4 regions of the Paraoerskovia marina genome follow, and region 2 is predicted to be linked to each of the others. Evidence: riboswitches for the same ligand, from Rfam matches in the RefSeq annotation. Region 2 holds a riboswitch; each other region holds the start of a gene.
What was found. Region 2 has a riboswitch for S-adenosylmethionine ahead of BLU20_RS00030 (aminotransferase class V-fold PLP-dependent enzyme). Riboswitches for the same ligand answer to the same signal wherever they lie in the genome.
Positions count from the first base shown of each region.

Region 1 (3,204 bases), 480 kb from region 2:
CTCGAAACGATCTAGGACGCCCATGCCACCTCCTCCCGTCGACGCACACGGCGACGACGCCACAGCCGCGCCCACCCGGTGCGGGCGCGGTCCCACTGATCGTAACGACGAGAGCGATCATTGGCCCTCTCGGTGCGACACGAGCGAGACACGGTGTGGTGAAGGTTCTGCGCACGCGCACCGGGCTGTCCTATTTGTCGCACGCACCGGCCGCCCCGCCGGGCTCGATTCAAGGATCAGGCCCGCTGCGTGCTAATCTCCTTCAGCGCGCGCGAGTGGCGGAATGGTAGACGCGCTAGCTTCAGGTGCTAGTGTCCGAAAGGGCGTGGGGGTTCAAGTCCCCCCTCGCGCACAGAGTCGGTCTCCTCCGGGAGATCGCAACGATGAAAGTCCCGACCGGGTCGACCGGATCGGGACTTTCGTCGTTTCTGGGGCGGCCGGTTGGGACCAGCGCCGCAGGTCGAGCTCAACCACCGTCGGTCGAGCCTGTCGAGACCGGGTTTCGACAAGCTCAACCTCCGCAGGTCGAGCTCAACCTCCGTTGGTCGAGCCTGTCGAGACCGGGTTTCGACAAGCTCAACCGCCGTCGGTCGAGCTCAACCGCCGTCGGTCGAGCCTGTCGAGACCTGCCGTCAGCGGAAGCGCAGACGGTGCGCCTGGACCAGGCCGATCAGATCGGCCCCGACGCTCCGAGAGGCGGCGGACAGCCGCTTCAGCGACTCCCGGAACCGGCGTCGGGCGTTCTTCAACTCTTGGTCACTGTCCCAACGACGCAGCATCGCGCCCAGACCCGCGACGGCGGAGAGCGCCTCGGCGTGCACGGCATGGTCTGTCGGCTCGAGTGCCTCGAGCCAGTCGGCGTAGCGCTGTACTCGCTGCTCCATCGCGTCCGAGACGAGACCGCTCCGGCGTAGGTCTCGGACGCCGATCGCCGGCGTCGTCGGCCCGCTACGGGTCGGACGCTCGACGATCGGGACGCCCTGCAGCACCGCCTCGTCGAAGACGCCGTGCACCCGGGCCTTGAGGTGGGCGCGCGCGGCAGCCACGCCAGAATCGTCTCTCACGGACGGGCCGATCAGCCGGTGAAGGATGGTCTGCCGGTCCGCGGGGGACGTCGCGGCCGCGGTGGCCAGATGGTGCGCGAAGTGGTGGCAGACGTTGCATAGCGTTCGGTTCCGGCTGAGCTCGGTCCGGCCCCACGAGCCGACCATGCAGGCCGTGCAGAGCATGCCGTGCTCGATGAGCGTCACGCCCGTTCGTCGTGCCCTCTCGCGACGACGCGCACCCGGCTCGTGTTCAAGGATTCCGTCGATCCGCAGGTAGTACTTCTCCACCATCCGTGGCTCCCTTCGCTCCTTCCCGCCACGGTCGTGGCGGGCCGGTCTTCCTCCTGGGGCACCGTGCGCGGGGTGGCGCGGTTGCCGGACCAGCACGCGGAGGGCGTATCGCTGGTCGCTCTTGACCTGGGGCAGGACGATAGCGGCGGATGGCGGGTGGTGCAAACCGGGACAAGCGGGTCTCGACAGGCTCGACCGACGGGGGTTGAGCTTGTCGAAACCGGGTCTCGGGCTACGGGTCTCGACAGGCTCGACCGGCGGGGGGTCTCGACAGGCTCGACCGACAGGCTCGACCGACGGAGGTTGAGCTTGTCGAAACCGGGTCTCGGTCTACGGGTCTCGACAGGCTCGACCGGCAGGGGTCTCGACAGGCTCGACCAACAGGCTCGACCAACAGGCTCGACCAACAGGCTCGACCAACGTCAGACGACGTAGTCCGCCAAGTGTTCCCCGGTGAGCCCGGCCCGGGCGGCCACGAGGTCGGCCGGCGTGCCCTCGAAGACGACGCGACCGCCGTCGTGCCCGGCGCCGGGGCCGAGGTCGATGATCCAGTCGGCGTGCGCCATGACGGCCTGGTGGTGCTCGATCACGATCACGGACTTGCCGGAGTCGACCAGCCGGTCGAGCAGCCAGAGCAGGTGCTCGACGTCGGCGAGGTGCAGGCCCGTCGTCGGCTCGTCGAGGATGTAGGTGCCGCCCTTCTCGCCCATGTGGGTGGCGAGCTTGAGCCGCTGGCGCTCGCCGCCGGAGAGGGTGGTCAGGGGCTGGCCGAGCTTGACGTACCCGAGCCCGACGTCGGAGAGGTGGCCGAGGATCTTCGCGGCGGCGGGGACGCGCGAGGCCCCGGTGCTGAAGAACTCGGAGGCCTCGGCGACGGAGAGCTCGAGGACCTCGCTGATGTTCTTGGCGCCGCCCGCGGAGTCGTCGTCGCCGAGGGTGTACTCGAGGACGGAGGCCTGGAAGCGTCGGCCCTCGCACTCCTCGCAGACGGTCTCGACGCTGGCCATCACCCCGAGGTCGGTGTAGATCACGCCGGCGCCGTTGCAGGTGGGGCAGGCGCCGTCGGAGTTGGCGCTGAAGAGACCGGGCTTCACGCCGTTGGCCTTGGCGAAGGCCTTGCGGATGGGGTCGAGCAGGTTGGTGTACGTCGCGGGGTTGGAGCGCCGCGACCCGCGGATGGGGTCCTGGCCGACCGACACGACGTCGGCGCCTGACGGGATCGACCCGTGGATCAGCGAGCTCTTGCCGGACCCGGAGACGCCGGTGACGACGACGAGCACGCCGAGCGGCACGTCGACGTCGACGTCCTGGAGGTTGTGCATCGAGGCGCCGCGGATCTCGAGGGTGCCCGACGGCGTGCGGACAGCGTCCTTCACCGAGGCCCGGTCGTCGAGGTGGTGGCCGGTGAGGGTGTCGGAGCCGCGCAGCCCGTCGACGGTGCCCTCGAAGCAGATCTCGCCGCCGGCGGTCCCGGCGCGCGGGCCGAGGTCGACGACGTGGTCCGCGATCGCGATCATCTCGGGCTTGTGCTCGACGACGAGCACGGTATTTCCCTTGTCGCGGAGCTGGAGCAGGAGGGTGTTCATCCGGTCGATGTCGTGCGGGTGCAGGCCGATCGACGGTTCGTCGAAGACGTATGTGACGTCGGTGAGCGACGACTCGAGGTGGCGGATCATCTTCACGCGCTGCGCCTCGCCGCCCGAGAGCGTCCCCGACGGGCGGTCCAGGCTCAGGTACCCGAGGCCGATGGTCACGAACGACGCGAGCGTCGCGCGCAGCGCCTCGATCAGCGGTCCGAGCGACGGCTCCGCGAGGTCGTCCATCCAGGTGGCGAGGTCGCTGATCTGCATCGAGCAGAGGTCGGCGA
Region 1 covers NZ_LT629776.1:479,826-483,029, forward strand. The annotation lists gene BLU20_RS02285 (FhaA domain-containing protein) at 1-24, opposite strand, end outside; tRNA gene BLU20_RS02290 (tRNA-Leu) at 270-352, shown strand; gene BLU20_RS02295 (hypothetical protein) at 633-1,337, opposite strand; SAM riboswitch class IV at 1,348-1,464, opposite strand; gene BLU20_RS02300 (ATP-binding cassette domain-containing protein) at 1,760-3,204, opposite strand, start outside.
Region 1: it holds a riboswitch for S-adenosylmethionine, as region 2 does, so the genes downstream of both, BLU20_RS02295 (hypothetical protein) here and BLU20_RS00030 (aminotransferase class V-fold PLP-dependent enzyme) in region 2, are expected to answer to the same signal.

Region 2 (3,204 bases):
AAGACGGCCGACATCCCCGTCGCCGTGGCGAAGCAGGCCTCGGCCCCCTCCATCAGGCGCATCCGCTCCTCGAACGTGTGCACCGTCGGGTTGCCGTACCGGGAGTAGATGAAGCGGTCGGCGTCGCCGGTGAACGCGGCCTCGGCCTCGGCGGCTGACTCGTAGGCGTAGCCCTGGGTGAGGAACAGCGCCTCGCTGGTCTCGCCGAACTCGGAGCGGCGGTGCCCGCCGCGCACGGCGAGCGTCGCCGGACGGGCGCTCGCGGGCAGAGGCCCGCGCGCACGGCCTCCGGGCACCTCGCCGGGGCCCGAGGGGCCCGCGACGGACCCGTAGGGCGCGCTCATGCGGAGGTCCACGTGGTGCTCGGCAGGCCGGCGACGCGCCACCCGTTCTGGTTGCGGACGCCGAGCGCGTCGGCGTCGCCCTCGAAGCCCTCGAGCACGTTGTACGCGGGGCCGAGACCGGCCGCGGTCGCGGCGGCGGCGGCACCGATCGAGCGGTTGCCCGACCGGCAGAGGAACACGAGGGTGCGCCCGTCGCCCGGCGTCACGCCGGCCTCGAGGATGGGGTCGAGGAAGTGCGGGTTCGGGCCGAGCTGGGTGACCCAGGGGGTGTACACGGTCTCCTTGTCGAGCGAGGAGACGTCGGCGACGCCGATCGTGCGCCACTCGCCCTCGGTGCGGACGTCGACGAGCACCGCACGCTCGTCGGTGGCGAGGATCTCCCACGCGTCCTGGGGGGTGATGTGACCGGCAAAGCCGTCGGCGGGTCGGATGTCCGGGGTGCTCATGAGCTCCTCCATCGGTCGTGGCGGTAGCACCCGCGCCCTGAGGGCCAGGGGGGTTGCTGCGGCGTCATCGTGCCAAGTCACTCAGCCGCTCTGGATGGTTGGAGGGATCGTACGTCACGGCGGACGGGCGTCAACACGCCGTCTCAGAATTGATGCCCACGATGCGAGATCGGCTTTTGACAGGCCCGGACCGGCTCGCCATTCTTGGAGGCAGGTCATGAGTGCCAGCGCGAAACCCCGGTTTGCTGGCCGGCAACCCTCCTCCCACGGTGGGGTGCCCCGGGTGACGACCCGGCCGTTCACCAGGTGGTGCGCGGCAAGCGTGGGACGCCGCGGCGTCCCGGATCTTGGAGGACTGCAGTGAGCGCACCAACTCTCGGGACCACGGTCTGTGACCACCTGGACCCCGTGCTCCCCGTCACCGGCGCCGAGACCCTCGTCCCGCGGGTCGGTGCCGCCCCGATCCGGTACGCCAACCTCGACGTCGCCGCCTCGGCCCCCGCCCTGGCGAGCGTCGCCGAGCGCGTCGCCGAGGTGCTGCCGCTGTACGCGAGCGTGCACCGCGGTGCGGGGTACCTCTCGCAGGTCTCGACCGCCCTGTACGAGGCCTCCCGGCGCACCATCGGCGACTTCGTCGGCGCACGGCCGGACGACGTCACGGTCGTCACGCGCAACACCACCGACTCGTTGAACCTGCTCGCCGGCTGCGTCCCCGCGGGGCCCGACGGCCTGCCGGGTCGGGTCCTGGTGCTCGACCTCGAGCACCACGCCAACCTGCTGCCCTGGCAGCGCGGGAGCGCGACGGTGCTGACCGCCGCACCGACGGTCTCCGGCACGCTCGCGGCCCTGCGCGCCGAGCTCGCGCGGACCCCCTACGTCCTGCTCGCCGTCACCGCGGCGTCGAACGTCACGGGGGAGTCTCTGCCCCTCGCGGACGTCGTCAAGATCGCGCACGACGCCGGAGCCCGGGTCGTCCTCGACGGCGCCCAGCTGGTCCCGCACCGCAGGGTCTCGCTCGCCCGGAGCGGCGCCGACTGGATCGCGTTCTCCGGCCACAAGACCTATGCGCCGTTCGGCGCGGGCGCGCTCGTCGGCCGCCGCGACTGGCTCGACTCGGGCACGCCCTACCTGGCCGGTGGCGGGGCCGTGCGTCAGGTCGGGCTCGACGAGACCCGGTGGCAGTCCGCACCGGCCCGCCACGAGGCAGGGTCGCCCAACGTCATCGGCGCCGTGGCGCTCGCGGCGGCCTGCGACGCGCTCGCGGCGGTCGACCCGGCCGAGCTCGCCGAGCACGAGGCCGTGCTGCGACGGCGCCTCGTCGACGGCCTGTCGGCGATCGAGGGGGTCGAGGTCGTCAGCCTCTGGCCCGACGCCGAGGACCCGGTCGGTGTCGTGACGTTCGCCGTCGAGGGGCACGACCCAGGCTTCGTGGCCGCCTACCTCTCGGCCGAGCACGGCATCGGTGTGCGTGACGGACGGTTCTGCGCCCACCCGCTGCTCTCACGGCTCGGGCTGACCGGCGGGGCCATTCGCGCCTCGGTCGGTGTCGGTACCGCGGGTGAGGAGGTCGAGCGCCTGATCCGTGCCCTCGAGACGTTCGTCGCCCAGGGCACGCAGGTGGAGTACACCGTCGTGGACGGCTGCTGGACCGTCGTCGACGACCCTCGTCCCGTGCCCGCCGGCTCCGGGCTCTCCGGTCTCTTCGCCACGGCAGCGGCCGGCTTCGTCGCCGAGTCCGCCGGATGCGGCCCGCTGCCGGAGTAGCCGCGAGCGGCGAGACGACGGTCCGGCGCCGCCCGGCCTCGCACCCTCACCTGGCAGCACGACGGCCCCCACCCGCAGCGGGTGGGGGCCGTCGTGGTCAGCGTCAGTGCTTGAAGGCGTCCTTGGCCTTCTCGCCTGCCTGCTTGACGTCGGAGGAGGCCTGGTCGGCCTTGCCCTCGGCCTCAAGACGCTCGTTGTCGGACGCCTTGCCGGCGCCCTCCTTGATCTTGCCCTGAGCGTCTTCTGCTGCGTTCGAGATCTTGTCGCCGATACCCATGTGCTGCTCCTTTCGTCGGTGAGACCGACCGTAAGGAGGTCGTACGGAACTCGCACGCCGAGACCGTCAGCGTGGTGTCACCGACCCGTTGAGGTGCAGCAGACGCTTGCGCGCATTCCATCCGGTGATGGACCACACGCCCTCGGTGCCCGGCCGGACGGAGACGTCCACGACGCCGGGCAGCACGACCGGACGGGCGAACTGCACGTCCCAGTCGTAGGCGTCGCCCCGCGCCGGCCCGACCTGCGCCAGGGCGCGCGCCGCCGTGTACATGCCGTGGGCGATGGTGCGGGGAAACCCGAAGGCCTTGGCGCCGAGCACCGAGACGTGGATGGGGTTCCGGTCGCCCGAGACCGTCGCGTACGCCTTGCCG
Region 2 covers NZ_LT629776.1:3,746-6,949, reverse strand. The annotation lists gene BLU20_RS00040 (O-succinylhomoserine sulfhydrylase) at 1-344, opposite strand, end outside; gene BLU20_RS00035 (rhodanese-like domain-containing protein) at 341-790, opposite strand; SAM riboswitch class I at 796-891, opposite strand; SAM riboswitch class IV at 1,004-1,119, shown strand; gene BLU20_RS00030 (aminotransferase class V-fold PLP-dependent enzyme) at 1,151-2,554, shown strand; gene BLU20_RS00025 (CsbD family protein) at 2,658-2,831, opposite strand; gene BLU20_RS00020 (MaoC family dehydratase) at 2,898-3,204, opposite strand, start outside.

Region 3 (3,204 bases), 620 kb from region 2:
CGGCCTTGGCCTGCGAGGCGTTCGCCTCGGCGATCGCCTCGCTCGCGTCGCCCCGTGCGGCGAACGCGAGGACCAGCCCGATGACGAGCCCTGCGCAGAGCCCGCCGATCGCGGCGGCGACCATCGGGCCCGTCGCGGTGCGCCGTCCGGAGGACCCGTCCTTGCTCGGGTTGCCCGCGCCGGATCGGCTGCCGCGTGACGGCGCCCCGGCGGCCGGGGAGTCGTCGGGGGTCGCGCCCAGGGCGACGACGCCGCTGGCGGACGCGGTCGGTGTCGACCCCGACGGGCTGCGGGTGGTCGACCCGCTGGTGGCCGTCCTGTCGCCCGAGCTCCGGACGGTGGTCGTCCTCGTGCTCGTGGCCGCCGGAGTGCGGACCGCCTGCATGACGGCGGTGGCACCCGGATCGGTCGCGGCGGGGACCACGGTCGTGGCGTCGTCGTCGTCGACCCAGTACTCCCAGCCGGGAGGGGCCGGGGGCCACGACGGGTCGGGCGACCAGGTCGCATCGGGCTCGAACCCGGGCGGGGTGCTCCACCCCGGGGGCGGGTTGAAACGCATGTCAGGCTCCTCGATCGGTTGCGCGGAACACTATGCGGCAAGCGAGGTGGTTTGCGCCAGACCGTGTGCATTTTTGGGCAGGCGGACGACGCCGGCCTCCCGTGTCGGGAGCGGCCTCCGGTCAGGTGGTCGCGGGGCGGGGAGCGGGGCCGACGCCGCACTCGACGAACGCGGAGACGGTCCGGATCGCGTCGTGCGCGTCGTCGACGACGTACCGCAGGGCGTGGTGCTCCTCGTGGACGGCGACGAGGTCCCCGACGTGGAGCGCGGCCCGCAGATCAGCGGCGTGCCAGAGGATGGCGCGGTTCGGCACCGGTGCGGGCTCTCCGAGACCCGTCGGTCCGGACGGCGCGGCAGGGAGGACGTCGGCGTCGTAGCCGACACACGTGAGTCGTTCCGACACGGACCGCACCACCCCGGTGCGCCATCCCCACGGCGTGGCGTCGAGGGCGGCGCGCTGCGTCGGTGTGAACCCGTACCCCGGTGTGACCGGAAACACAGCCGCGGTGGCCTCGGGCGTGCGCGTGCCGGCGAGGGGAAGGGTGGTGGCGGAGGCCATCTGCGTACTCCTGACGTGGTGCGCTTCCCCCACCGGCGGCGGGGGCGGGTCTTCCTCCGGGAGCACCGTGCGCACTGGCGCGGTTGCCGGTCCCGCACGCCGGAGGGCGATACCACGGGGCCTCATGACCGCGACCATCGTAGGCCGATCCGCCCGCGGATGGCGAGCCCGTCGTCGGGCACCGCGTCCGCACGCAGAACGACCCCCCGCCACGAGTGGCGAGGGGTCGTCGGTTCAGCTGCCGCGTCAGGCGGCGGGCTGAGAAAAAATCACGCGGGGCGGATGTTCTCCGCCTGCGGGCCCTTGGGGCCCTGCGTCACGTCGAACTCGACGCGCTGCGCCTCTTCGAGCGTGCGGTAGCCCTGCGTCTGGATCGCCGAGTAGTGGGCGAACACGTCGGCGGAGCCGTCCTCGGGGGCGATGAAGCCATAGCCCTTCTCCGAGTTGAACCACTTCACGGTACCGAGCGTCATCTTGTTTCTCCTTCAAGAGGTGTCAACGGCCCCGACTTCCGAGGCCGGCATCACGGTGATTCGTCGTCAACTCTTGGGTAAACAAGGTCCGCCCGGTCCGGAGACCGAAGCGCAAGGACAAGCGAACTGCATTCTGCGAGTACGAGCGTACCGGGTTTGAGCCAGGGACACCATGGCCTGACGGCAGAATCATGTGGAGATTTCCGCGCCGCCGGTGCCGCCGCTGCCGCCGGTGCTGCACGCGCGGCCAGGCGGTGCGGTCGCGGGTCGAGGCGGGGCTGTGCGACGTCGTCGCCGCCGAAACGGCACGATCGTGCCGGTATTGCCCGCCAGGTGAGACGAAACGTGTCATGAGTCACATCACGGTAACGATCGGGCGGAACTGTGCCCCAGGACACATCGCCGACACATTCGCTGCCTACTGTGACCGCACGGCACGAATGGTGTCGTGGATCACAGGTCCACCTCGGAGGGAAAAGACTTATGAAGCGACGGACCCTTGCGACGCGAAGCCTCGCGCTCGCTGCAGCCCTCAGCCTGGGCCTGGCGGCCTGCTCGACCGACGACGGCGGCGACAGTGCCGACGGTGGCGGCGACGGCGGCGGCGGCGACGACCAGCTCGTCGTCGGGACGCTCCTGCCCCTGACCGGAACCCTCGCGTTCCTCGGCCCGCCCGAGGTCGCAGGTGTCGGCCTCGCGGTCGACGAGATCAACGAGGCCGGCGGCGTGCTCGGCAACGACGTGACCATCGAGGGCGCAGACTCCGGCGACTCGACGGACTTCAACGTCTCGACCCAGTCGGCGACCGACCTCATCGGCAAGGACGCTGACGTGATGATCGGCGCCGCGTCGTCGAGCGTCTCGCTGAACGTCGTCGACATGGTCACCGAGGCCGGCGTCATGCAGATCTCGCCCGCCAACACGTCGACCACGCTCTCGGGCTACAGCGACCTCTTCGCGCGCACCGCCCCGCCGGACTCCGTCCAGGGCTCCGCCCTCGGCTCGCTCATCCTCGACTCGGGGGCCACCAAGGTCGGCTTCCTCGTCCAGAACGAGGACTACGGCACGGGCCTGCGCGACAACGTCCAGCAGACGATCGAGGCAGGCGGGGCCGAGGCGGTCTACGGCGGCACCGGGGCCGGGCAGGAGTTCCAGCCCGGCGAGTCGAACTTCTCCGCACAGGTCACCGACCTGCTCGCGCAGGACCCCGACGTCATCTCCGTGATCGCGTTCGACGAGACCAAGGCGATCGTCACCGAGCTCGTGGCCCAGGGCTGGGACCTCGGCGGCAAGACGTTCTTCTGCGACGGGAACACGGCGTCGTACGAGGGTGACTTCGACGAGGGCACCCTCGAGGGCGTCATCGGGACGATCCCCGGTGCCGAGGCCAAGGGTGAGTTCAAGGAGCGTCTCGACGCGTTCTACGCCGACTCCGAGGGTGGCGAGCTCACCTCGTACGCCTACGGCCCCGAGTCGTACGACGCGACGATCCTCGCGGCCCTCGCGGCCGTGCGTGGTGGATCGGCCGACGGCCAGACGATCGCGGACAACATCAAGTCCGTGTCGGGCGCCGACGGCGGCACCGAGGTCAGCAGCTTCGCGGAGGGCGTCGA
Region 3 covers NZ_LT629776.1:628,123-631,326, forward strand. The annotation lists gene BLU20_RS02835 (excalibur calcium-binding domain-containing protein) at 1-559, opposite strand, end outside; gene BLU20_RS02840 (hypothetical protein) at 681-1,118, opposite strand; SAM riboswitch class IV at 1,134-1,248, opposite strand; gene BLU20_RS02845 (cold-shock protein) at 1,388-1,591, opposite strand; gene BLU20_RS02850 (ABC transporter substrate-binding protein) at 2,075-3,204, shown strand, end outside.
Region 3: it holds a riboswitch for S-adenosylmethionine, as region 2 does, so the genes downstream of both, BLU20_RS02840 (hypothetical protein) here and BLU20_RS00030 (aminotransferase class V-fold PLP-dependent enzyme) in region 2, are expected to answer to the same signal.

Region 4 (3,204 bases), 550 kb from region 2:
AGCTGGGGCACCACGCCTGGCGACCGCCGGGGCTGACGGTGACCCCGTCGCGCGTCACGGGAAGAACCTCCGGGTGCGCGGTGGTGAGCCACGGCGGCGGCGAGGACGTTCCCGTGCCGAGGTTCACGGAGATGTCGTGGGCGGCCAGGAGGTCCATGACCTCGTCGAGGCGACCGAAGTCGTAGTTCCCGGGGGTGCGCTCGATCTCCGCCCAGCCGAAGATGTTGATGGCGACGAGGTCGACACCGGCCTCGTTCATGAGGCGCACGTCCTCGGCCCACGTCTCGCGCGTCCACTGCTCGGGGTTGTAGTCCCCGCCAAAGGCGATGCCGCGGTGCGGCAGCGGCAGACCGCGGCCCTGTGCTGCGGGGTCGTCCACGTTGACTCCTGGTTCTCGTCGTCGAAAATCAGTGTGTGCACGTGCACACAATCGAGCACGCTACACGACTTCCGGCGATGTGTACACGTGCACACACGACCAGTTCGGAGATAGCCTGCGCTCATGACCCCTCCCCCGCGGCAACGTGCGACGGTCCACGACGTCGTCGCCCGAGCAGGAGTCTCACGCGGAACCGTCTCCCGGTTCCTGAACGGGACGGGGTACGTCTCCGCGGACGCGGCGGCGCGGATCGAGGCGGCGATCGAGGCGGTCGGGTACGTCCGCAACAATGCGGCACGCAACCTCGTGACCCAGCGCTCGATGGCGGTCGGGTTCGTCGTCCACGAGCCCCACCAGCTGTTCCTCGGCGACCCGAACATCGGGTCGATCATGCTCGGCACCAACGACGCCCTCGCCGACGCCGGCTACCAGCTCGTCGTCCTCGTCGTCGCGTCGGACAGCGACGCCGAGCGTGTCTCGACCTACCTCCGCGGCGGGTTCGTGGACGGCGTGGTCCTCGTCTCCGCCCGGACGCACGACGCCGTCGCGGAGGCCGTGGAGAAGATCGCCCTGCCCGCCGCCGTCATCGGCCAGCCGGAGGGCGGCGGCTCCCTCCCCCACGTCGCGATCGACAACCACGCCGCCGCACGCGAGATCACCGAACGGCTCGTCGCGACCGGGCGCAGGCGCGTGGGAATGCTCGCGAGCGCGCTCGACCGGGACTCGGGCGCCGACCGGCTCGCCGGGTTCACCGAGGCGCTCGGCGAGCGGTTCGACGAGTCCCTCGTCGTGACGGACCCCCTGTACTCGTACACGTCGGGCGTCCGCGGCATGGCTGAGCTGCTGCGGCGCGACCCGTCGGTCGACGGGGTGTTCGCGGCGTCCGACGCCGTGGCCGCGGGCGCGATCGAGACGCTGCGCGCGCACGGGCGCCGCATCCCCGAGGACGTCGGGATCGTCGGGTTCGACGACAGCGACTGGGCCCAGCGCTGCACCCCGAAGCTCTCCACGGTGGCGCAACCTGCCCACGACATCGGACACGCGGCCGCGCGACTCGTCCTGGACCAGCTGCGCAGCCCCGAGGCCGCTGCGAACGTGACGCTCCCGACGACCGTGGTCTGGCGCGCCTCCGCCTGAGCACGTCACGTCGTCTCGCCCAACGGACAGCGCTTGGCCCACCATGCGGGCGGCTCGTAGGCTCGTCCCAGCAACCCATCCAGAGCGGTCGAGAGTCCTGGCTCGTCGACACCGCAGCAACCTGCCCGACGGAAGCCTCCCGAGGGGTACAGGTGCTAACGCCAGGTCCGATGGAGACCACGCATGTCTGAGGCACTCGTATGACCGTGACGATCGGCGCAGCCCCGGCCCGCCCGACGATCTCGTTCGAGCTGATGCCCCCGCGCAACCCCGACGCCGCCCCCAAGTTCTGGGAGACGGCGCGCCGCCTCGTCGCGGCCCGCCCCGACTTCGTCTCGGTGACCTACGGCGCGGCGGGCAACGACCGCTCGACCGCACGGAACGTCGTCGGGAAGCTCCTGGCGGGCACCCCCGTCCTCCCGATCGCGCACCTGACCTGCGTCGGCGCGTCGCTCGAGGACACGGAGTCCGTCATCGAGGACTTCCTCGACGAGGGCGTCCGCAGCTTCCTCGCCCTGCGGGGCGACCCGCCCGTCAACAACCCGGACTGGGTTCCGGCGGAGGGTGGGCCGTCGTCGGCCGTCGAGCTGGTGGCGCTCCTGCGCCGCGTCGAGGCACGGCGGTGCGCGGCGGACGTCTCGACCGCGCTGCGCGGGGCAGCCCGGCCGCTGACGATCTGCGTCGCCACGTTCCCCGACGGCAACCGGGACGCGGGCACCACCCGCACCCAGGAGGTCGCCCGCCTGCTGGAGAAGCAGCAGGCCGGCGCGGACTTCGCCATCACCCAGCTGTTCTACGAGGCCTCGTCGTACATCGAGTTCGTCGAGGAGGCCCGGGCAGCGGGCGTCACCATCCCGATCCTCGCGGGGATCCTGCCGATGACCGAGCCGCGCCGCCTGCGTCGTGTCGAGGAGCTCACCGGCGTCCCGGCGCCCACCTCGATCGTCGCCGAGCTCGAGGCCGCGGCGGACGACGACGCCGCGCGCCACGCCCTCGGCGTCCGACGCTCCGTCGAGCTCGCCCGCGCGGTCCTCGCCGCGGGCGCGCCCGGCATCCACGTCTACACCTTCAACAAGCACGAAGCCGCACTCGACCTGCTCGAGGGTGTCCACCTCGACGGCGGGGGTGCGCGGGCGACCAGCCCCGCACCCGCGGACCTGGCCAGCGGGCCGTGGGTCTCCGGCGAATCCACCACCCTCACGGAAGGACTCGCACCATGACCAGCACAGCATTTCCCGGAGGGACCGTCCTCGGTTACCCCCGCATCGGACGACGTCGCGAGCTCAAGAAGGCCGTGGAGGCCTTCTGGGCGGGCGACGCCGACACGCTCGACCTCGAGGTCGCCGCGGGCACGCTCCGCCGCGACACCGTGCGCCGCCTCGTCTCCCTCGGACTGAACCCGGACGACGGGTCGGTCCCCGGGTCGTTCTCCTACTACGACCAGGTGCTCGACGTCGTCGCGCTGCTGGGTGCGGTCCCCGAGCGGTTCCGCGACCTCATCGACCCCGACGACGGCTCCCTCGACCTCGCCGGCTACTTCACCGTGGCCCGCGGTCGCGGCGAGGACGCCCCGCTCGAGATGACCAAGTGGTTCGACACCAACTACCACTACCTCGTGCCCGAGATCAGCGAGACCACGTCGATCTCGTTCGCCGACCACCGGATCGTCCGCGAGTACGCCGAGGCGA
Region 4 covers NZ_LT629776.1:558,303-561,506, reverse strand. The annotation lists gene BLU20_RS02565 (beta-galactosidase) at 1-379, opposite strand, end outside; gene BLU20_RS02560 (LacI family DNA-binding transcriptional regulator) at 503-1,516, shown strand; SAM riboswitch class I at 1,589-1,693, shown strand; gene BLU20_RS02555 (methylenetetrahydrofolate reductase) at 1,717-2,736, shown strand; gene metE (5-methyltetrahydropteroyltriglutamate--homocysteine S-methyltransferase) at 2,733-3,204, shown strand, end outside.
Region 4: it holds a riboswitch for S-adenosylmethionine, as region 2 does, so the genes downstream of both, BLU20_RS02555 (methylenetetrahydrofolate reductase) here and BLU20_RS00030 (aminotransferase class V-fold PLP-dependent enzyme) in region 2, are expected to answer to the same signal.